DNA from 3 places in the Yinghuangia sp. YIM S10712 genome. Region 1 is predicted to be linked to each of the others. Evidence: predicted binding sites of a transcription regulator. Region 1 holds the regulator's gene; each other region holds the start of a gene.
What was found. Region 1 encodes HrcA, which represses chaperone genes, less so after heat shock. Its sites were predicted from a motif close to TTNGCACTCNGNNNNNCNGAGTGCNAA; they were not measured.
Positions count from the first base shown of each region.

Region 2: groL (chaperonin GroEL) is a predicted target of HrcA. The motif match lies at 1,715-1,741, and genes of this name have one in related genera.
Region 3: groES (co-chaperone GroES) is a predicted target of HrcA. The motif match lies at 2,833-2,859, and genes of this name have one in related genera.

Region 1 is NZ_JBPKBI010000002.1:396,245-401,651, reverse strand. It holds gene ACRX5W_RS07205 (16S rRNA (uracil(1498)-N(3))-methyltransferase) at 1-213, opposite strand, end outside; gene dnaJ (molecular chaperone DnaJ) at 286-1,416, opposite strand; gene hrcA (heat-inducible transcriptional repressor HrcA) at 1,417-2,433, opposite strand; gene ACRX5W_RS07190 (MBL fold metallo-hydrolase) at 2,595-3,470, shown strand; gene ACRX5W_RS07185 (DUF3097 family protein) at 3,508-4,350, shown strand; gene ACRX5W_RS07180 (putative leader peptide) at 4,502-4,570, shown strand; gene ACRX5W_RS07175 (ABC transporter substrate-binding protein) at 4,745-5,407, shown strand, end outside.
Region 2 is NZ_JBPKBI010000001.1:462,210-467,616, reverse strand. It holds gene groL (chaperonin GroEL) at 1-1,557, opposite strand, end outside; gene ACRX5W_RS02220 (cold-shock protein) at 1,896-2,099, opposite strand; gene ACRX5W_RS02215 (ubiquitin-like small modifier protein 1) at 2,615-2,893, opposite strand; gene thrC (threonine synthase) at 3,000-4,271, opposite strand; SAM riboswitch class I at 4,288-4,431, opposite strand; gene ACRX5W_RS02205 (glucosyl-3-phosphoglycerate synthase) at 4,709-5,407, shown strand, end outside.
Region 3 is NZ_JBPKBI010000001.1:776,732-782,138, reverse strand. It holds gene ACRX5W_RS03750 (SDR family oxidoreductase) at 1-219, opposite strand, end outside; gene groL (chaperonin GroEL) at 625-2,259, opposite strand; gene groES (co-chaperone GroES) at 2,384-2,692, opposite strand; gene ACRX5W_RS03735 (hypothetical protein) at 3,035-3,211, shown strand; gene ACRX5W_RS03730 (class I SAM-dependent methyltransferase) at 3,260-4,453, shown strand; gene ACRX5W_RS03725 (antibiotic biosynthesis monooxygenase family protein) at 4,923-5,189, opposite strand; gene tsaD (tRNA (adenosine(37)-N6)-threonylcarbamoyltransferase complex transferase subunit TsaD) at 5,200-5,407, opposite strand, start outside.

The DNA.
Region 1 (5,407 bases):
GCGCTCAAGGACGTCGACGTGCAAGGTGTCCTTGCCCTCGACGACCGCGACCGTGCCGCGCACGGACAGGCCGTGCCCGTCGGTGAGCACGATGTCCTCGCCGACGGTGAGGCGGCGGACGGTGACGGCGTGCCGTCCCTCGGACCCGTCCAGCACGACCCTGCGACCGGTGCGCAGGGCCGGGTCGTCGCTGAGGAAGACGGGGGCGCTCATGAAGCACTCCGGTGGTTCGTACGGAAGTTCGCGTCCGCGGGACGAAGCCGCCCCGCGCCCCGGCCCTCGCGGCTACCGGCCGTTGAACGCGTCCTTCAAGCGGGAGAACAGCCCTTGCTGGCCCGGTGAGAACTGTCCCTGCGGGCGCTCCTCGGCGCGCAGCTTGGCGAGCCTGCGCAGCAGCTCCTCCTGCTCGGGGTCGAGCTTGGTCGGCGTCTGCACCTCGACGTGCACGATGAGGTCGCCTCTGCCGCCGCCGCGCAGGTGGGTGATGCCTCTGCCGTGCAGCGGGATCGACTGGCCGGACTGGGTGCCCGGTCGGATGTCGATCTCGGCGACGCCGTCCAGGGTCTCCAGCGGAACCTTGGTGCCCAGCGCCGCCGCGGTCATCGGGAGCGTCACCGTGCAGTGCAGGTCGTCGCCGCGCCGCTGGAAGGTGGGGTGCGGAACCTCGGAGATCTCGACGTAAAGGTCACCCGCGGGGCCGCCGCCCGGTCCGACCTCGCCTTCGCCGGCGAGCTGGATGCGGGTGCCGGAGTCGACGCCGGCCGGGATCTTGACGGTAAGTGTGCGCCGCGCCCGGACCCGCCCGTCGCCCGCGCACTCCGGGCACGGGCTCGGCACGACCGTGCCGAAGCCCTGGCACTGCGGACACGGCCGCGACGTCATGACCTGGCCGAGGAAGGACCGGGTGACCTGGCTGACCTCGCCGCGGCCACGGCACATGTCGCAGGTCTGGGCGGTGGTGCCGGGGGCCGCGCCCTCGCCGTTGCACGTGTTGCAGGTGACGGCGGTGTCGACCTGGATCTCCCGGGTCGTGCCGAACGCCGCCTCCTCCAACTGCACCTCGATGCGGATCATGGCGTCCTGGCCGCGCCGCGTCCGCGAGCGCGGTCCGCGCTGGCTGGCCTGGCCGAAGAACGCGTCCATGATGTCGCTGAAGCCGAAGCCCGCGCCGAAGCCGCCTCCGGCGCCGGCGGCCGGGTTCCCGAGCGGGTCGCCGCCGAGGTCGTACATCTGGCGCTTCTGCGGATCGGACAGGACCTCGTAGGCCGCGTTGATCTCCTTGAAGCGCTCCTGCGTCTTCGGGTCCGGATTCACATCCGGGTGAAGTTCGCGGGCCAGGCGGCGGAAGGCCTTCTTGATCTCCTCAGGCGTGGCATCGCGCCGAACACCCAGGACTTCGTAGTAATCAGTGGTCAACTACGACTCCGCGAGAATCTGTCCGACGTACCGTGCCACGGCGCGTACCGCTCCCATCGTTCCGGGGTAGTCCATCCTGGTCGGCCCGAGCACGCCGAGTTTGGCGAGGGCTTCGTCGCCGCTGCCGTACCCGACGGACACCACCGAGGTGGCGGCCAGCCCTTCGTGCATGTTCTCGTGCCCGATACGCACCACCATCGCCGGCTCGGTGGCCTCACCGAGCAGACGCAGGAGCACGACGTGCTCCTCCAGGGCTTCGAGCACCGGGCGGATCGTCATCGGGAAATCGGTGCCGAACCGGGTGAGGTTGGCGGTTCCCGCGAGGACGACTCGTTCTTCCTGCTGCTCCACCAGGGTATCGAGCAATGTGGCCAGGACGGTGGTGACGATCGGCCGGTCCTCGGCGGTGAAGGACTCGCCGAGGTCCTGGACGAGTTGCGCGACGTCGGCGAAGCGCTTGCCGACCACGATGCTGTTGATGCGGGCGCGCAGATCGGCGAGGAGGTTCTCGCCGACCGGTTCGGGGCCCTCGATGACGCGCTGCTCGACCCGGCCGGTGTTGGTGATGAGGACGAGCATGATCCGCGTCGGGGCGAGTGTGAGCAACTCGACGTGGCGGATCGTGGAGCGGGTCAGCGACGGGTACTGCACGACCGCGACCTGGTGGGTGAGCTGCGCGAGCAGGCGGACGGTGCGTCCCACGACGTCGTCGAGGTCGACGGCGCCGTCCAGGAAGAGCTGGATCGCACGGCGCTCCGGAGTGGAGAGGGGCTTGATCCCGGCGAGCCGGTCGACGAAGAGCCGGTAGCCCTTGTCGGTGGGTACGCGCCCCGCGCTGGTGTGAGGCTGGGCGATGTAGCCCTCTTCCTCCAACGCCGCCATGTCGTTGCGGATCGTCGCCGGGGACACCCCGAGGTTGTGCCGTTCCGCGAGCGCCTTCGATCCGACGGGCTCATGGGTGGCGACGTAGTCCTGCACGATGGCGCGCAACACGTCGAGCTTGCGGTCGTCGAGCACCTGCGCACCTCCCTGACCTGCCTGGCACTCGTCTGCCTGGAGTGCCAGTGTACGGTGACGCCGTTCGGTCCGTACCCTGCCGTCTGTGCAAGGGTCGACGGATGGTACATGCGGAACACATCGGCTGTGACCCCTGGCGGCCTGTCGGACCAGGCGTTTTCGTGGCGCAGGTGCCCGCGCTGAAGCTGAATGTGACCGCTGTCGCGGGGCGCGACGGCTTCGCGCTGATCGACACCGGCTCGTACGAGCGCGAGACGCGTCTGCTGCTCGCCGGGCTTGCGGCGGCCCTGGAGGCGCACGACCTGCCGTACCGCGCGCTGGCCGTGGTCAACACGCACGGTCACTTCGACCACTGCTACGGCAACGCCGAGGTTCTGCGGCAGTTTCCGGACGCGTGTGTGATCGGTCACGAAGCACTGCCGGACTATCTGCGGATCCGGGGCGAAGAGGGACGCACCGACGCTGTGCGCTTCGGGATGCCGGAGGCGGACATGGCCGCCGTGCGGATCGTGCCGCCGACCCGGCTGGTCACCCGCGGAGGAGCCGAGGTGTACGCGGTGGGCAGTGACCGGTCGCTGGTGCTGGAGGCGGTCCCGGACGGGGCGCACACCTGCGCCGATCTTGTGGTGTACGTGCCGCACTGCGGCCTCGTGGTGGCCGGCGACCTGGTCGAGCAGTCGGGGCCGCCGGCCTGTGGCCCCGACTCGTTTCCGTTCACGTGGCCGGACGCGATCCGCGGGGCGCTGGACATCGCTTGCCTGGCGGCGGGCGACGCGGACGGGCCGGACGACACGGGCGGGGTCCGGGGCGTTCTCCCGGGCCACGGCGAGATGGTCGACACCGTGTTCGCCGACGAACAGCGACGCGAGATCGCCGGTGTGGCCGCCGAGATACGGCGCTGGCACGCCCGGGGGCGCTCGGTCGAGGAGGCCGTGGCACGCGGTGCCTGGCCGTGGGACGCCCCTGCGGTCACCGCCGCCGTGACGCGCGGCTATCACCTGCTGGACCTCGCCCCGGGTTCCGCCCGGCGCGCCTGAACGGGTGAACGCGGGCGGCCCGCTAGCGTCGTCTGCCATGCGCAGCAGGAGTTACGGCCCCGACCTGACCCCGCCGTGGAAGAAGCCCGCGCCCGTTCCCGAGGTCGAGGCCGTCCGGGATCTGGTGGTCGAAGAGGTGGAGACGGGGTTCTGCGGTGCCGTCGTGCGTGTGGAGAAGACCCCGGAGGGCTTCACGGTGACGCTGGAGGACCGGCACGGCGCCCACCGGGTGTTCCCGATGGAGCCGCGCGGCTTCATGGTCGACGGGGTCGTGGTGACGCTGGTGCGGCCGGTGGTCTCGCACACGGCTCCGACCCGCTCGGCGCGGACGGCTTCGGGCTCGCTCGCGGTGCCGGACGCCCGCGCGCGAGTGGCCCGGGCCGGGCGCATCTACGTCGAAGGGCGGCACGACGCCGAGCTCGTCGAGCGGGTGTGGGGAGACGACCTGCGCATCGAGGGCGTCGTGGTGGAGTGTCTGGAGGGCGTGGACCATCTCCCGGACGTCGTACGCGAGTTCCGCCCCGGACCGGGACGGCGGCTGGGCGTGCTGGTCGACCACTTGGTGCCGGGGTCGAAGGAGAACCGCATCGCCGCCGAGGTGGCGGGCGGGCCATACGGCGGTGATGTGCTGGTCACCGGGCACCCGTTCGTCGACATCTGGCAGGCCGTCAAACCGTCGGTGCTGGGGATCGCGGCGTGGCCGGATGTGCCGCGCGGTGTGGCGTGGAAGGACGGCGTCAACGCGGGGCTCGGGCGTACGACGTGCACGGGCGAGACGTGGCGGTGGATTCTCGGGCATGTGGCGTCGTTCCGGGATCTGGAGCCGGCGCTGCTGGGCCGGGTGGAAGAGCTGATCGATTTCGTGACCGCGCCGGAGTGAAGAGCCGGCGGGAAAACGCGCGTTGCCGCGAGAACGGCGTTACGGACACGAACTCCCTTTGCGCAATAACTTGTTAACAAGTGTCCACTTGGCAAGACATCATTGACCGGATTCGCCCGCTCCTGCCAAAGTCGTGCCCGTGAGTTCGGACATGGCCCTCGTTTCGCGCCGCCACATCGACTTCTGTCGTGTCGCGGGCGCCATCTGTGCCGTCCGCTGATCTTCACCTTCTTTTCGCCCGGGATCACGGTCCGGCGGCGCATTGCCCCGGCCGTCGTACTTGATTTCCCCGGCATTCGCGTCTGACGTACCCCCACATCGCTTCCGCTCGCGGCCGATTCCGTGCCGTGCGTGCGTATTCCCCTGCCTCGAATCAGTCCAGAGGAGTTTTGCCATGCCTGCTGTTCCTTCCCTCGACACCAGCCGCCGGACCGTTCTGCGCGCCGCCGGGGCCGGCGCTGTCCTGCTGGCGTCGGCCGGATGCAAGTCGGCCGTGGACGAGAACACGAACCCGGCAGGAGGTGGGTCGAGCGGAACCCCGAAGAGAGGCGGGACTCTTCAGATAGGCAGCATGGTGGACTTCACGCCCGCGCTGCTCTTCACCCAGAACTCCTTCTCCGTTCTTTCGCGACTGGTCTTCAACACGCTGACCGCATACGACCGGAACTTGGTTCCGCAGCCGCAATTGGCGAAGTCGTGGCAGGTCGCGCCGGACGGCACAAGCGTCACCTTCCAACTGCGCGAGAACGTCAGATTCCACTCCGGGCGGCCGTTCACGTCCGAGGACGTCGTGTTCGCGATCAACAATCTGAAGGAGGCCAAGCGCAGCGCCCAGTTGCGGGCGACGGCCGCCGTGGTCTCCGACTTCACGGTGACGAGCCCGACCGAGCTGACGCTGCGGCTCGCACACCCGGTGAGCAATCTCTTCGACCTGTTCGAATTCATGATCATCACTGACCGGGAGACCGTCGAAGAGGCGGTGACCGGCAAGAAGTTGATCGGCACCGGTCCGTTCGTCTTCAAGACCTGGACGCCTGGCGCGTCGCTGTCGTTCTCC
Region 2 (5,407 bases), on a different contig from region 1:
GATGACAGCCTCGGTGGTGAGGAAGAGCGCGGCGATGGAGGCCGCGTTCTGCAGCGCGGAGCGCGTGACCTTGGCCGGGTCGATGATGCCCTCGGCGACCAGGTCGACGTAGTCGCCGGTCGCGGCGTTGAGGCCGTGGCCCGGGGTGAGGTTGCGCACCTTCTCGACCACGACGCCGCCCTCAAGGCCGGCGTTGACCGCGATCTGCTTCAGCGGGGCCTCGACGGCCAGCTTGACGATCGCGGCACCGGTGGCCTCGTCGCCCTCCAGGTCGAACTTCTCGAACGCGGCCTGGGACGCCTGGAGCAGGGCCACGCCACCACCGGCGACGATGCCCTCCTCGACGGCGGCCTTGGCGTTGCGCACCGCGTCCTCGATGCGGTGCTTGCGCTCCTTGAGCTCGACCTCGGTGGCCGCGCCCGCCTTGATGACGGCGACGCCGCCGGCGAGCTTGGCGAGGCGCTCCTGGAGCTTCTCGCGGTCGTAGTCGGAGTCCGACTGCTCGATCTCGGCGCGGATCTGGTTCACGCGGCCCGCGACCTGGTCCGAGTCACCGGCACCGTCGACGATGGTGGTCTCGTCCTTGGTGACGACGACCTTGCGCGCGCGGCCCAGCAGCTCCAGCCCGGCGTTCTCCAGCTTGAGGCCGACCTCCTCGCTGATGACCTGGCCACCGGTGAGGATGGCGATGTCGCCCAGCATGGCCTTGCGGCGGTCGCCGAAGCCGGGGGCCTTGACCGCGACGGACTTGAAGGTGCCGCGGATCTTGTTGACGACGAGGGTGGCCAGGGCCTCGCCCTCGACGTCCTCGGCGATGATCGCGAGCGGCTTGCCGCCCTGCATGACCTTCTCCAGCAGCGGGAGCAGGTCCTTCACCGACGAGATCTTGCTGTTGACGATCAGGATGTACGGGTCGTCGAGGACGGCCTCCATACGCTCCGGGTCGGTGGAGAAGTAGGGCGAGATGTAACCCTTGTCGAAGCGCATGCCCTCGGTGAGCTCCAGCTCCAGACCGAAGGTGTTGCTCTCCTCGACGGTGATGACGCCTTCCTTGCCGACCTTGTCCATCGCCTCGGCGATCATCTCGCCGATCTGCGGGTCGGCGGCGGAGATGGAGGCCGTCGAAGCGATCTGCTCCTTGGTCTCGACGTCCTTCGCAAGGTTGAGAAGCTGCTCCGAGACGGCCTCGACGGCCTTCTCGATGCCGCGCTTGAGGGCCATCGGGTTGGCGCCGGCGGCGACGTTCCGAAGACCCTCGCGTACGAGCGCCTGGGCGAGGACGGTCGCGGTCGTCGTACCGTCACCGGCGACGTCGTCCGTCTTCTTCGCGACCTCCTTGACCAGCTCGGCGCCGATCTTCTCGTACGGGTCCTCCAGCTCGATCTCCTTGGCGATGCTCACACCATCGTTGGTGATGGTGGGCGCACCCCACTTCTTCTCGAGCACGACGTTGCGGCCCTTGGGGCCCAGCGTGACCTTGACGGCGTCGGCGAGCTGGTTCATCCCGCGCTCGAGGCCGCGACGCGCTTCCTCGTCGAACGCGATGATCTTGGCCATGTGGTGAGGTCCTCCCAGAACGGGGTGGATGCTGAAGAACCCGAGCCGACGCCCGCGACGGCCGATCCGGCTCCGCGGGGATCCTTCCCCCACGGCCTCCGGACCTCATCTGCCCGGTCCTTTGTCACTCTCACATCCAGAGTGCTAACGCCAATGATTAGCACTCGGGTAGGTCGAGTGCAAGCGGCCACCCGCGCCACCCCCTCCGACCTGCGGTCGGACACGCCGAGGCCCGGCCTCCCCAACCGGGAGACCGGGCCTCGGCGCACACGCGCAAGAAGAAGAGCAGTCCCAGAAGAGCGGTGAACAGGCTCAGCCGGTCAGAACGCGTCTGAGGCTCAGCCGGTCACTCGGACCATGTCCGCCTGCGGGCCCTTCTGCCCCTGCGAGATCTCGAACTCGACCCGCTGTCCTTCCTCAAGCGTCCGGTACCCGTCCATCTGGATCGCGCTGTAGTGGACGAAAACGTCCGCACCACCGTCGACCGCGATGAAGCCGTACCCCTTCTCCGCGTTGAACCACTTGACGGTGCCCTGAGCCATTCCTAACTCCCCTGTTACTGGCCCTTTCACGGAAACTGCGCGCCGCAGCTCCGGGTCGTTCGCTTACTTCTTGACCCACTGAGTGAAGTCAGCACAGGGCAAGCAGGTTCGCGAGTTGTTGCCGCGCACCAGAGCAGTACGTGGAACCGTCCGACCGCGGCTGAATGTATCCGCATGGGCGGTCGACGCAACAGGTCAAACGGACGAGAAATCCCACGAGAATAAAAGAGACATATAGTCCTATCACGTGAGTAATGGCGCATTACACCACTGGAGGAAAGCAATAAAAGGTACATATCGGATGTGATCTCGACCACGGGATTGTGCGGCTCTTGCCGCGACATCTCCGGTAAATGCGGTTGTAGAGGCCACGCTTCATCCCGCTTCCACGGAATCGGTCCTTCCGATTCATCGCTTCCCGCCCGCGTTCCCGGCCCCCGACTATCGATCATGAAAAAAGTCCGCCGCGCGACTTCGCGCGGCGGACTTCTGCGTTTTCCGGCGACGGACAGCTCTCAACAACCGCCCGCGACGGCCGGGATCACCGAGACGTTCGCGCCGTCCGGGGTGGCCGTCTGGAGGCCGTCCGCGAAACGCACGTCGTCGTCGTTCACATACACGTTCACGAACCGCCGCAGCTTGCCCTGGTCGTCAAGCACACGCGCGGCGATGCCCGGGTAGGACTTCTCCAGCGACTCGATGACCTCGGCGAGCGTGGCGCCGTCGGCCGTCACCTCGGCCTCGCCGCCGGTGTACGTGCGCAGAATCGTCGGGATTCGGACGGAAACACTCATGGTTTGACCCAACCTTTCGGGTGATCCCCCGGCGATCAGCGGCCGGCCGCCGGGTCGGCGGTTCTTGTGGAGACGGCGGGGTTGCGTGGAGCGGATGTACGCCGGTTCAGGCCAGCCCGGCTTCGCGGAACGCGTCGAGACTCGGACGGATGGTCGCGGACACGCCCGTGGTCGACTCGATGGCGTCCAGCGTCTTGAGGCCGTCACCGGTGTTGAGGACGACCGTGGTGGCCTCCGGGTCGAGCTGCCCGGTCTCGACCAGCTTCTGCAGGCAGCCGACCGTCACGCCGCCCGCGGTCTCGCCGAAGATGCCCTCGGTCCGCGCGAGCAGCTTGATCGCCTCGACCACGCGCCCGTCGTCCACGTCCTCGACCGCGCCGCCGGTGCGCTTGCACACGTCCAGCACGTACGGGCCGTCCGCCGGGTTGCCGATCGCCAGCGACTTGGCGATCGTGTTCGGCTTGACGGGGCGGATCACATCGTGCCCGGCCTTCCACGCCGCCGACACCGGCGAGCAGCCCTCGGCCTGCGCGCCGAACACCTTGTACGGGGTGTCCTCGACCAACCCGAGCTTGATCAGCTCACGGAAGCCCTTGTCGATCTTGGTGAGCTGCGATCCCGACGCGATCGGCACGACGATCTGCTCGGGCAGGCGCCACCCCAGCTGCTCGGCGATCTCGAACGCCAGCGTCTTGGAGCCCTCGCCGTAGTACGGCCGCAGGTTCACGTTGACGAAGCCCCAGCCCTCGCCGGCGGTGTCGCCGATGAGCTCCGAGCAGAAGCGGTTGACGTCGTCGTAGGTGCCCTCGATCGCGACCAGGTTGCCGCCGTACGCCGCGGCCGTCAGGACCTTCCCGGCCTCCAGGTCGGCCGGGATGAACACGCACGAGCGCAGCCCCGCCCGCGCGGAAGCCGCGGCCACCGCGCCGGCCAGGTTGCCGGTCGACGAGCACGAGAGGGTCGTGAAGCCGAAGTTGCGGGCCGCCTCGACGGCGATCGCCACGACACGGTCCTTGAAGGAGTGCGTCGGGTTGCCGGAGTCGTCCTTGACGTACAGGTCCTTGATGCCCAGCTCGCGGCCCAGGTTGCGGGCTTCCACGAGCTTGGTGAAGCCGGGGTTCAGGTTGGGCTTGGCCGCGACGTCGGCCGGTACCGGAAGCAGCGGCGCGTACCGCCAGATGTTGTTCGGACCGGCCGCGATCTGCTCGCGCGTGACGCCGCCGGAGAAGTCGTACGCGACCTCCAGCGGCCCGAAACAGACCTCACACGCGAACTTCGGGCCCAGGTCGTACCGCTCGCCGCATTCGCGGCAGGACAAAGCGACAGCGGGGCCGAAGGCGCCGGGCGCGAGGGTCAGGGTTTGTGCGATCACAGCCATGTGAGCGAGGCCTCTCTCCTCATCTTCCCCACGGGGGTCCCCGCAGGCCGGACTTGGCACCAGTCCGTCGGGGGCCCCGCGTGCGACGCACATGGGTGTCCGAAATCGGATGGTTGCCGGGGCTTCAACGGGCCGTTCCCTCTGCCCCTCTGGATGAGCTCTATGGCGGCAGAGCGCCACCGGCCCCCCGAAGGGCAACCCGGCAGCCGCGCCGCGTTTGTCCGAGCCGACATGCGATCGTCGTATCTCGTGACCAAGACTGTAACCGAACCGGTAGCCGGTCGATCATCGGCGTCCGACCCGCGAGACGATGTCCCGCAGAGTCCCGCAGACGCGCACGTCAGAGGCCACGGCACCGCACGTGCACGAAAACACGTACGAAACGTACACATGACACAGTGCACGGCAACTGAACGAGACGACAGGGGAACCCGAAAGTGCTGCCCGAGGTGAGCCGCTGGCTGGACCGCCGGTCCTCGACCGCCGCCGACTGGCCGGTGCCGATGCTGTGGGAGGCCAAACGCGCCGCCCCGGCAAGCCGCGTCAGCGTGGTCCTCCCCGCCCTCGACGAGGAGCGGACCGTGGGCGCCATCGTGCACGCCATCCGCTCCGAGCTCATGGACCGGTACCCCCTGGTCGACGAGCTCGTGGTGGTCGACTCGGGCTCCACCGACCGCACCGCCGAGGCCGCCGCCCGGGCCGGCGCGCGCGTCGTACACCGCGACGACATCCTCCCGCGCGTGCCCGCGCTGCGCGGCAAAGGCGAGGTGCTGTGGCGGTCGCTCCTGGTCACGAGCGGCGACATCGTCTGCTTCATCGACGCCGACCTGCGCGACTTCTCCGCCGCCTTCGTGTCCGGCATCCTCGGCCCGATGCTGACCGACCCGTCCGTGCAGCTCGTCAAGGCCATGTACGACCGGCCGCTGGAGATCGGCGACACCGTCGTCCCGGCCGGCGGCGGCCGGGTGACCGAACTGGTCGCGCGGCCCCTGCTGAACATGTACTGGCCCGAACTCGCCGGCTTCGTCCAGCCCCTCGGCGGCGAATACGCCGCCCGCCGCAGCCTCCTCGAACGCCTGCCGTTCCCGTGCGGCTACGGCGTCGAGACCGCCATGCTCATCGACGCGCTGCATCTG
Region 3 (5,407 bases), on a different contig from region 1:
TGCAAGGCCTGCGAAGGGCACGAAACCGTCGAGAGAGCCGTCGGCCGCCGCGGCGATGCCGGCGACCGCCTCGGCGCGGCCCTCGGGCGTGGACAGGTCCGCGTCCACGTCGCTGTCGCGCAGGTCGACGCCGATGACACGGTGGCCGTCCGCTTCCAGGCGGGCTTTGGTTGCGGCGCCGATGCCCGACGCCGCGCCGGTGATCGCGTACGTGCCCATCGTGCTCCCTCGATCGCTGCCGCATGGCGGCGCTTCGCCATGATTACTGACGGACCGTCAGCTCCTGTGTCACGCCGCACTGTTGCAGACATCCGCTGCGAACGGAAAGACCGATGGCGTGATCGTTCGGCCGCCAACGCGGCGGCGCGGCCCCACTCGTGGGGCTTCCTCGCCCCACGGCATGCGCTCGGGCGGCGGAGCCCGGACGACCGCGGTCCGGGATCCGGACCGTCGGCGGCCGTGCGGACGGGCGCCGACGACATGGCTCGGGCCCGGCCCCCCAGGAGAGGGGGACCGGGCCCGAATGATCGAAAATGATCATTTCATCGACGATCGATCAGTGCCGAACGTCTCCGAGCGTCGCTCTGATCACATCATCGATCGACTGACTCGCGGCGACGAGGCTCAGTGGCTGTGCCCGTGGCCGCCGTGGCTGTGGCCGTGCCCGGCCGACTCCGGCTCGGCCGGCTTCTCGACGACCAGCGACTCCGTGGTCAGCAGCAGCGACGCGATCGACGCGGCGTTCTGCAGCGCGGAGCGGGTGACCTTGACCGGGTCGATGACGCCGGCCTTGAGCAGGTCGCCGTACTCGCCGGTGGCCGCGTTGTAGCCGTGGCCGACCTCAAGCTCCTGCACCTTGTTGACGATGACGTAGCCCTCAAGGCCCGCGTTCTCGGCGATCCAGCGCAGCGGCTCGACGGTCGCGCGGCGCACGACCGCGACACCGGTCGCGACGTCGCCGGTGTGGCCCAGGTTCTCCGCCAGCACCGAGGAAGCGTGCACGAGTGCGGCGCCGCCGCCGGCGACGATGCCTTCCTCGATGGCCGCGCGGGTCGCGGAGACCGCGTCCTCCAGGCGGTGCTTCTTCTCCTTGAGCTCGACCTCGGTGGCCGCGCCCACGCGGATCACGCACACACCGCCGGCCAGCTTCGCGAGGCGCTCCTGGAGCTTCTCGCGGTCCCAGTCGGAGTCGGTGTTCTCGATCTCGGCCTTGATCTGGCGGACGCGGTCGGCGATCTGGTCGGACGCGCCGGCACCGTCGACGACCGTGGTGGCGTCCTTGGTGATCGTGACGCGGCGCGCCGTGCCCAGGACCTCAAGCCCGACCTGGTCCAGCTTCAGACCGACCTCGGGGGCGATGACCTGGCCGCCGGTCAGGATGGCCATGTCCTCCAGCATCGCCTTGCGGCGGTCGCCGAAGCCGGGGGCCTTGACCGCGACGGCGTTGAACGTGCCGCGGATCTTGTTGACGACGAGGGTGGACAGCGCCTCGCCCTCGATGTCCTCGGCGACGATCAGCAGCGGCTTGTTGCCACCCGCCTGGATGACCTTCTCCAGGATCGGCAGCAGCTCGGCGATCGCCGAGATCTTGCCCTGGTTGATCAGGATGTACGGGTCGTCCAGGACCGCTTCCATGCGCTCCTGGTCGGTGACCATGTACGGCGACAGGTAGCCCTTGTCGAACTGGAGGCCCTCGGTGAACTCCAGCTCCAGGCCCATCGTGTTCGACTCTTCGACGGTGATGACACCGTCCTTGCCGACCTTGTCCATCGCCTCGGCGATCAGCTCGCCGATCTGGCGGTCCTGCGCGGACAGCGCGGCGACGTTGGCGATGTCCTCCTTGCCGTCGATCGCGCGCGCGGTGCCGAGCAGCTCGTCCGAGACCGCCTTGACCGCCGCGTCGATGCCCTTCTTCAGGTCCATCGGCGCCGCGCCCGCCGCGACGTTGCGCAGGCCCTCGCGTACCAGCGCCTGAGCGAGCACCGTCGCGGTGGTGGTGCCGTCACCCGCGATGTCGTTGGTCTTGGTCGCCACCTCCTTCGCGAGCTGCGCGCCGAGGTTCTCGTACGGGTCGTCCAGCTCGACCTCACGGGCGATCGTCACGCCGTCGTTCGTGATGGTCGGCGCACCGAACTTCTTGTCGATGACGACGTTGCGGCCCTTGGGGCCGATCGTCACCTTGACCGCGTCCGCGAGCGCGTTGACGCCACGCTCCAGCGAACGGCGGGCGTGCTCGTCGAACTGCAGAATCTTGGCCATGGGATGTGAGTCCTCTGTTTCCTTCGCCCTCGTTGGCTGTGGGTTGGCGCGTCGACGACACCGCCCCGGGCGCCCCAGTCGGGGTGCCCGGGGCGGGTCGATGACTTACGCGGTTACCGCGATGTCACTTCTCGATGATCGCGAGAACGTCGCGCGCCGAGAGGACGAGGTACTCCTCGCCGTTGTACTTCACCTCGGTGCCGCCGTACTTGCTGTACAGGACAACGTCGCCGACCTTCACGTCGAGCGGCAGGCGGTTGCCGTCCTCGAACCGGCCGGGGCCCACGGCCAGGACGACGCCCTCCTGGGGCTTCTCCTTCGCCGTGTCCGGGATGACCAGGCCCGAAGCCGTGGTCTGCTCGGCTTCGAGCGTCTGGACCACAATGCGGTCCTCAAGCGGCTTGATGGCAACCTTGGTGCTGGCGGTCGTCACGATCCGACCTCCCCCTTCGGAGATCTCACGGGGTAATTGTCAGGTGGCGACCAGGTAAGCCCGTCGTCGCGGGTGCCGGACCTGCCCGTCGCGTTGGCACACTCATAGGGAGAGTGCCAATGTCAGACCCTAAGCTTCGCTTAGCACTCCGTCAACTAGAGTGCCAACGCACGATTCCCCGTGGCGCCTGGGACGGAGCCCGCCGGGTGGCCCTGATCAGGGCTTCCGGGCCGTCTGTGGGCCGCGATCACGCAGAAGCTCTTCATCGATTGCGGTGTTCGTACGCGTGCGGCTCCGCGGCACGAGAGGCGCGTAGACCCTCGGCGTGAAGCCCGGGTCAGCATGCTCCCCGTACTCGACACCGCCGCGCGGCCCGAAGGCGCGTACGGCTCTGGGCATCGCAACATCTGCCTTCTCCCGGCGAAAGGCGTGATCATCCTCGACGTCGTGGACGATGTCGTCATGTTCGTCGAGGTACTCGACCGGCCGGAAGTGAAGGCGTCGTTCCGCGCCCTGTGACCGGGGGTGGAGTGACCTGGGCGGTGGGGCCGGCGTCGACAATGGGGTGTGGACACTGCCGACTTCTCTCGCCTGCTGACGTGCGAGGGGCGCGAACTGCTTGATGTGCTGGCTGACTTCGAGGTTGCGGAGGAGTTGGCGTGGGCGACGCGGTTGCGGCGGGAGCATGAGCCCGCCTTGGTGGCCGCGGCGTTGGGGCAGGCGCGGTTGCGGCAGCGGGGGCGAGCGAAGTTCGGGGACGATGCCGCGCGCATGTTCTTCACCGCCGACGGGGTGGAGCAGGCGACGCGGGCGGAGGTCGCGGCACATCGCGCTCGGCGGATCGCGGGGGCGGGAGTGCGGACGGTCGCGGATCTGTGCTGTGGGATCGGGGCGGACGCAGTTGCCTTGGCGCGGACCGGTGTTCGAGTGGTCGCCGTGGACCGGGATCCGCTCACGTGCGCGGTCGCGGCGGCCAACGCGGAGGCGCTGGGGGTCGCGGGCCGTGTCGAGGTGCGGTGCGCGGATGTACGCGAGGTCGAACTCACCGGCTTCGACGCGGTGTTCGTCGACCCGGCGCGGCGAACGGCACGCGGGCGGGTGTTCGATCCTGAGGCGTATTCGCCGCCGCTGTCGTTTGTCGAGACCCTCACGGCGCGAGTGCCGTGTGGCGCGGCGAAAGTCGCGCCCGGTATTCCGCACGAGGCGGTGCCGGAGGGTACGGCGGCGGAGTGGGTGTCGTACGCGGGCGATGTGAAGGAGGCGGTCCTGTGGTGGGGCCGTCTCGCCGGCGAGCCGCTTCGGGCGACGCTGCTGCCGGGCGGCGACGCGGTCGGGGCCGCATCGGTGCGCCAGGCGCCCGACGGTCCGGTGAGGCGCTATCTCTACGAGCCTGACGGGGCGGTCATCCGGGCGCATCTGGTCGCCGAGGTGGCGGACGCGGTCGGCGGCGCGCTCGTCGACCCGACCATCGCGTACATCACCGCCGACACGCTGGTCCCGACACCGTTCGCCGCCGCGTACGAGCTCACCGATGTCATGCCGTTCAACCTGAAGAAGTTGAAGGCGGTCGTGCGGGAACGCGGCATCGGCACGCTGACCGTGAAGAAACGCGGCTCCGCCGTCGCGCCGGAGGAGGTGCGCAAGCGGGTGAAGCCGAGCGGTCCGGCGTCGGCGACGGTGTTCCTGACGCGGGTCGCGGGGGCGCCGACGATGCTGCTCGGGCGGCCGGCGGGGGCTCCAGGGAAAGGGGCGGGGCCCTGATGAGGTCAGGGGCTGGGCCACCGCAGGGCTGGGCACGGCAGTGGCCACCGCAATGCCGAGCCCACGCGTGCGCCTCGGATCGTCGAGTCAGTGGCCGGCCACCGCAGTACCGGGCCCACGCGTGCGTCTCGGGTCGTCGGGGCAGTAGCGGACCGCCCTGTGCGAGTGCGGATGCGGGGGGACGCCTGCGAGTGCGGATGCGGGGGGATGCCGCTGCATACACCATCGCGGCGACGGCGGGCACCGGAATGTCGATACGGGTGTAAGGCCCCGGGTGGCCGGGGCAGACTCTTGTCCTGAAGGCATGGCGCGTGCGGCGGCGCGACGCCATGGATGCGGGTGTCCCGTTCCCGGCTTGTGAACCAGGCCTCCTCGCCGGGGGCGGGGCGCGGTCCGCGAACGGCCCTTCAACCACACGGGCGGCGCTGCACCTGGTGCGACGGGCAGCGCCGTACCCGTGTCCGGGGCTTCAGCGCTGCACCTGCTCGAAGTCCCAGATGTGCGGCGGGCGGGCGACCAGGTCGGGCGGGGGGTCGGGCAGTCCGGACGGCTCGCCGGTCCACATGCTGATGACGACGACCCGGTTGTCGGCGTTCCGGAAGACTTCGACGCGTTGCAGGCCGGGAGCGCCGTCCAGTGACGGCAGCGCGATCCGGCGGACCCAGTCCACGAGTGCGTCCCCGCTGCCGGGGTTGGCCTTGGCCTCCCACATCGCCGCGGTGATCCGAGCGGTCATGATCTTCCCCTCACGCCTGGGTGACGGTCACGGGCATCGACGAGTCCGCCGGGATGTCGAGTGTCGACGGCGCACGGTCGCGCCACACCATCTCGGCGCCGAGCGCGGCGACCATCGCGCCGTTGTCGGTGCACAGACCCGGACGCGGCACGCGCAGCGTGATCCCGGCGTCGCGGCAGCGCTCCGCGGCCATCGCGCGCAGGCGCGAGTTGGCGGCC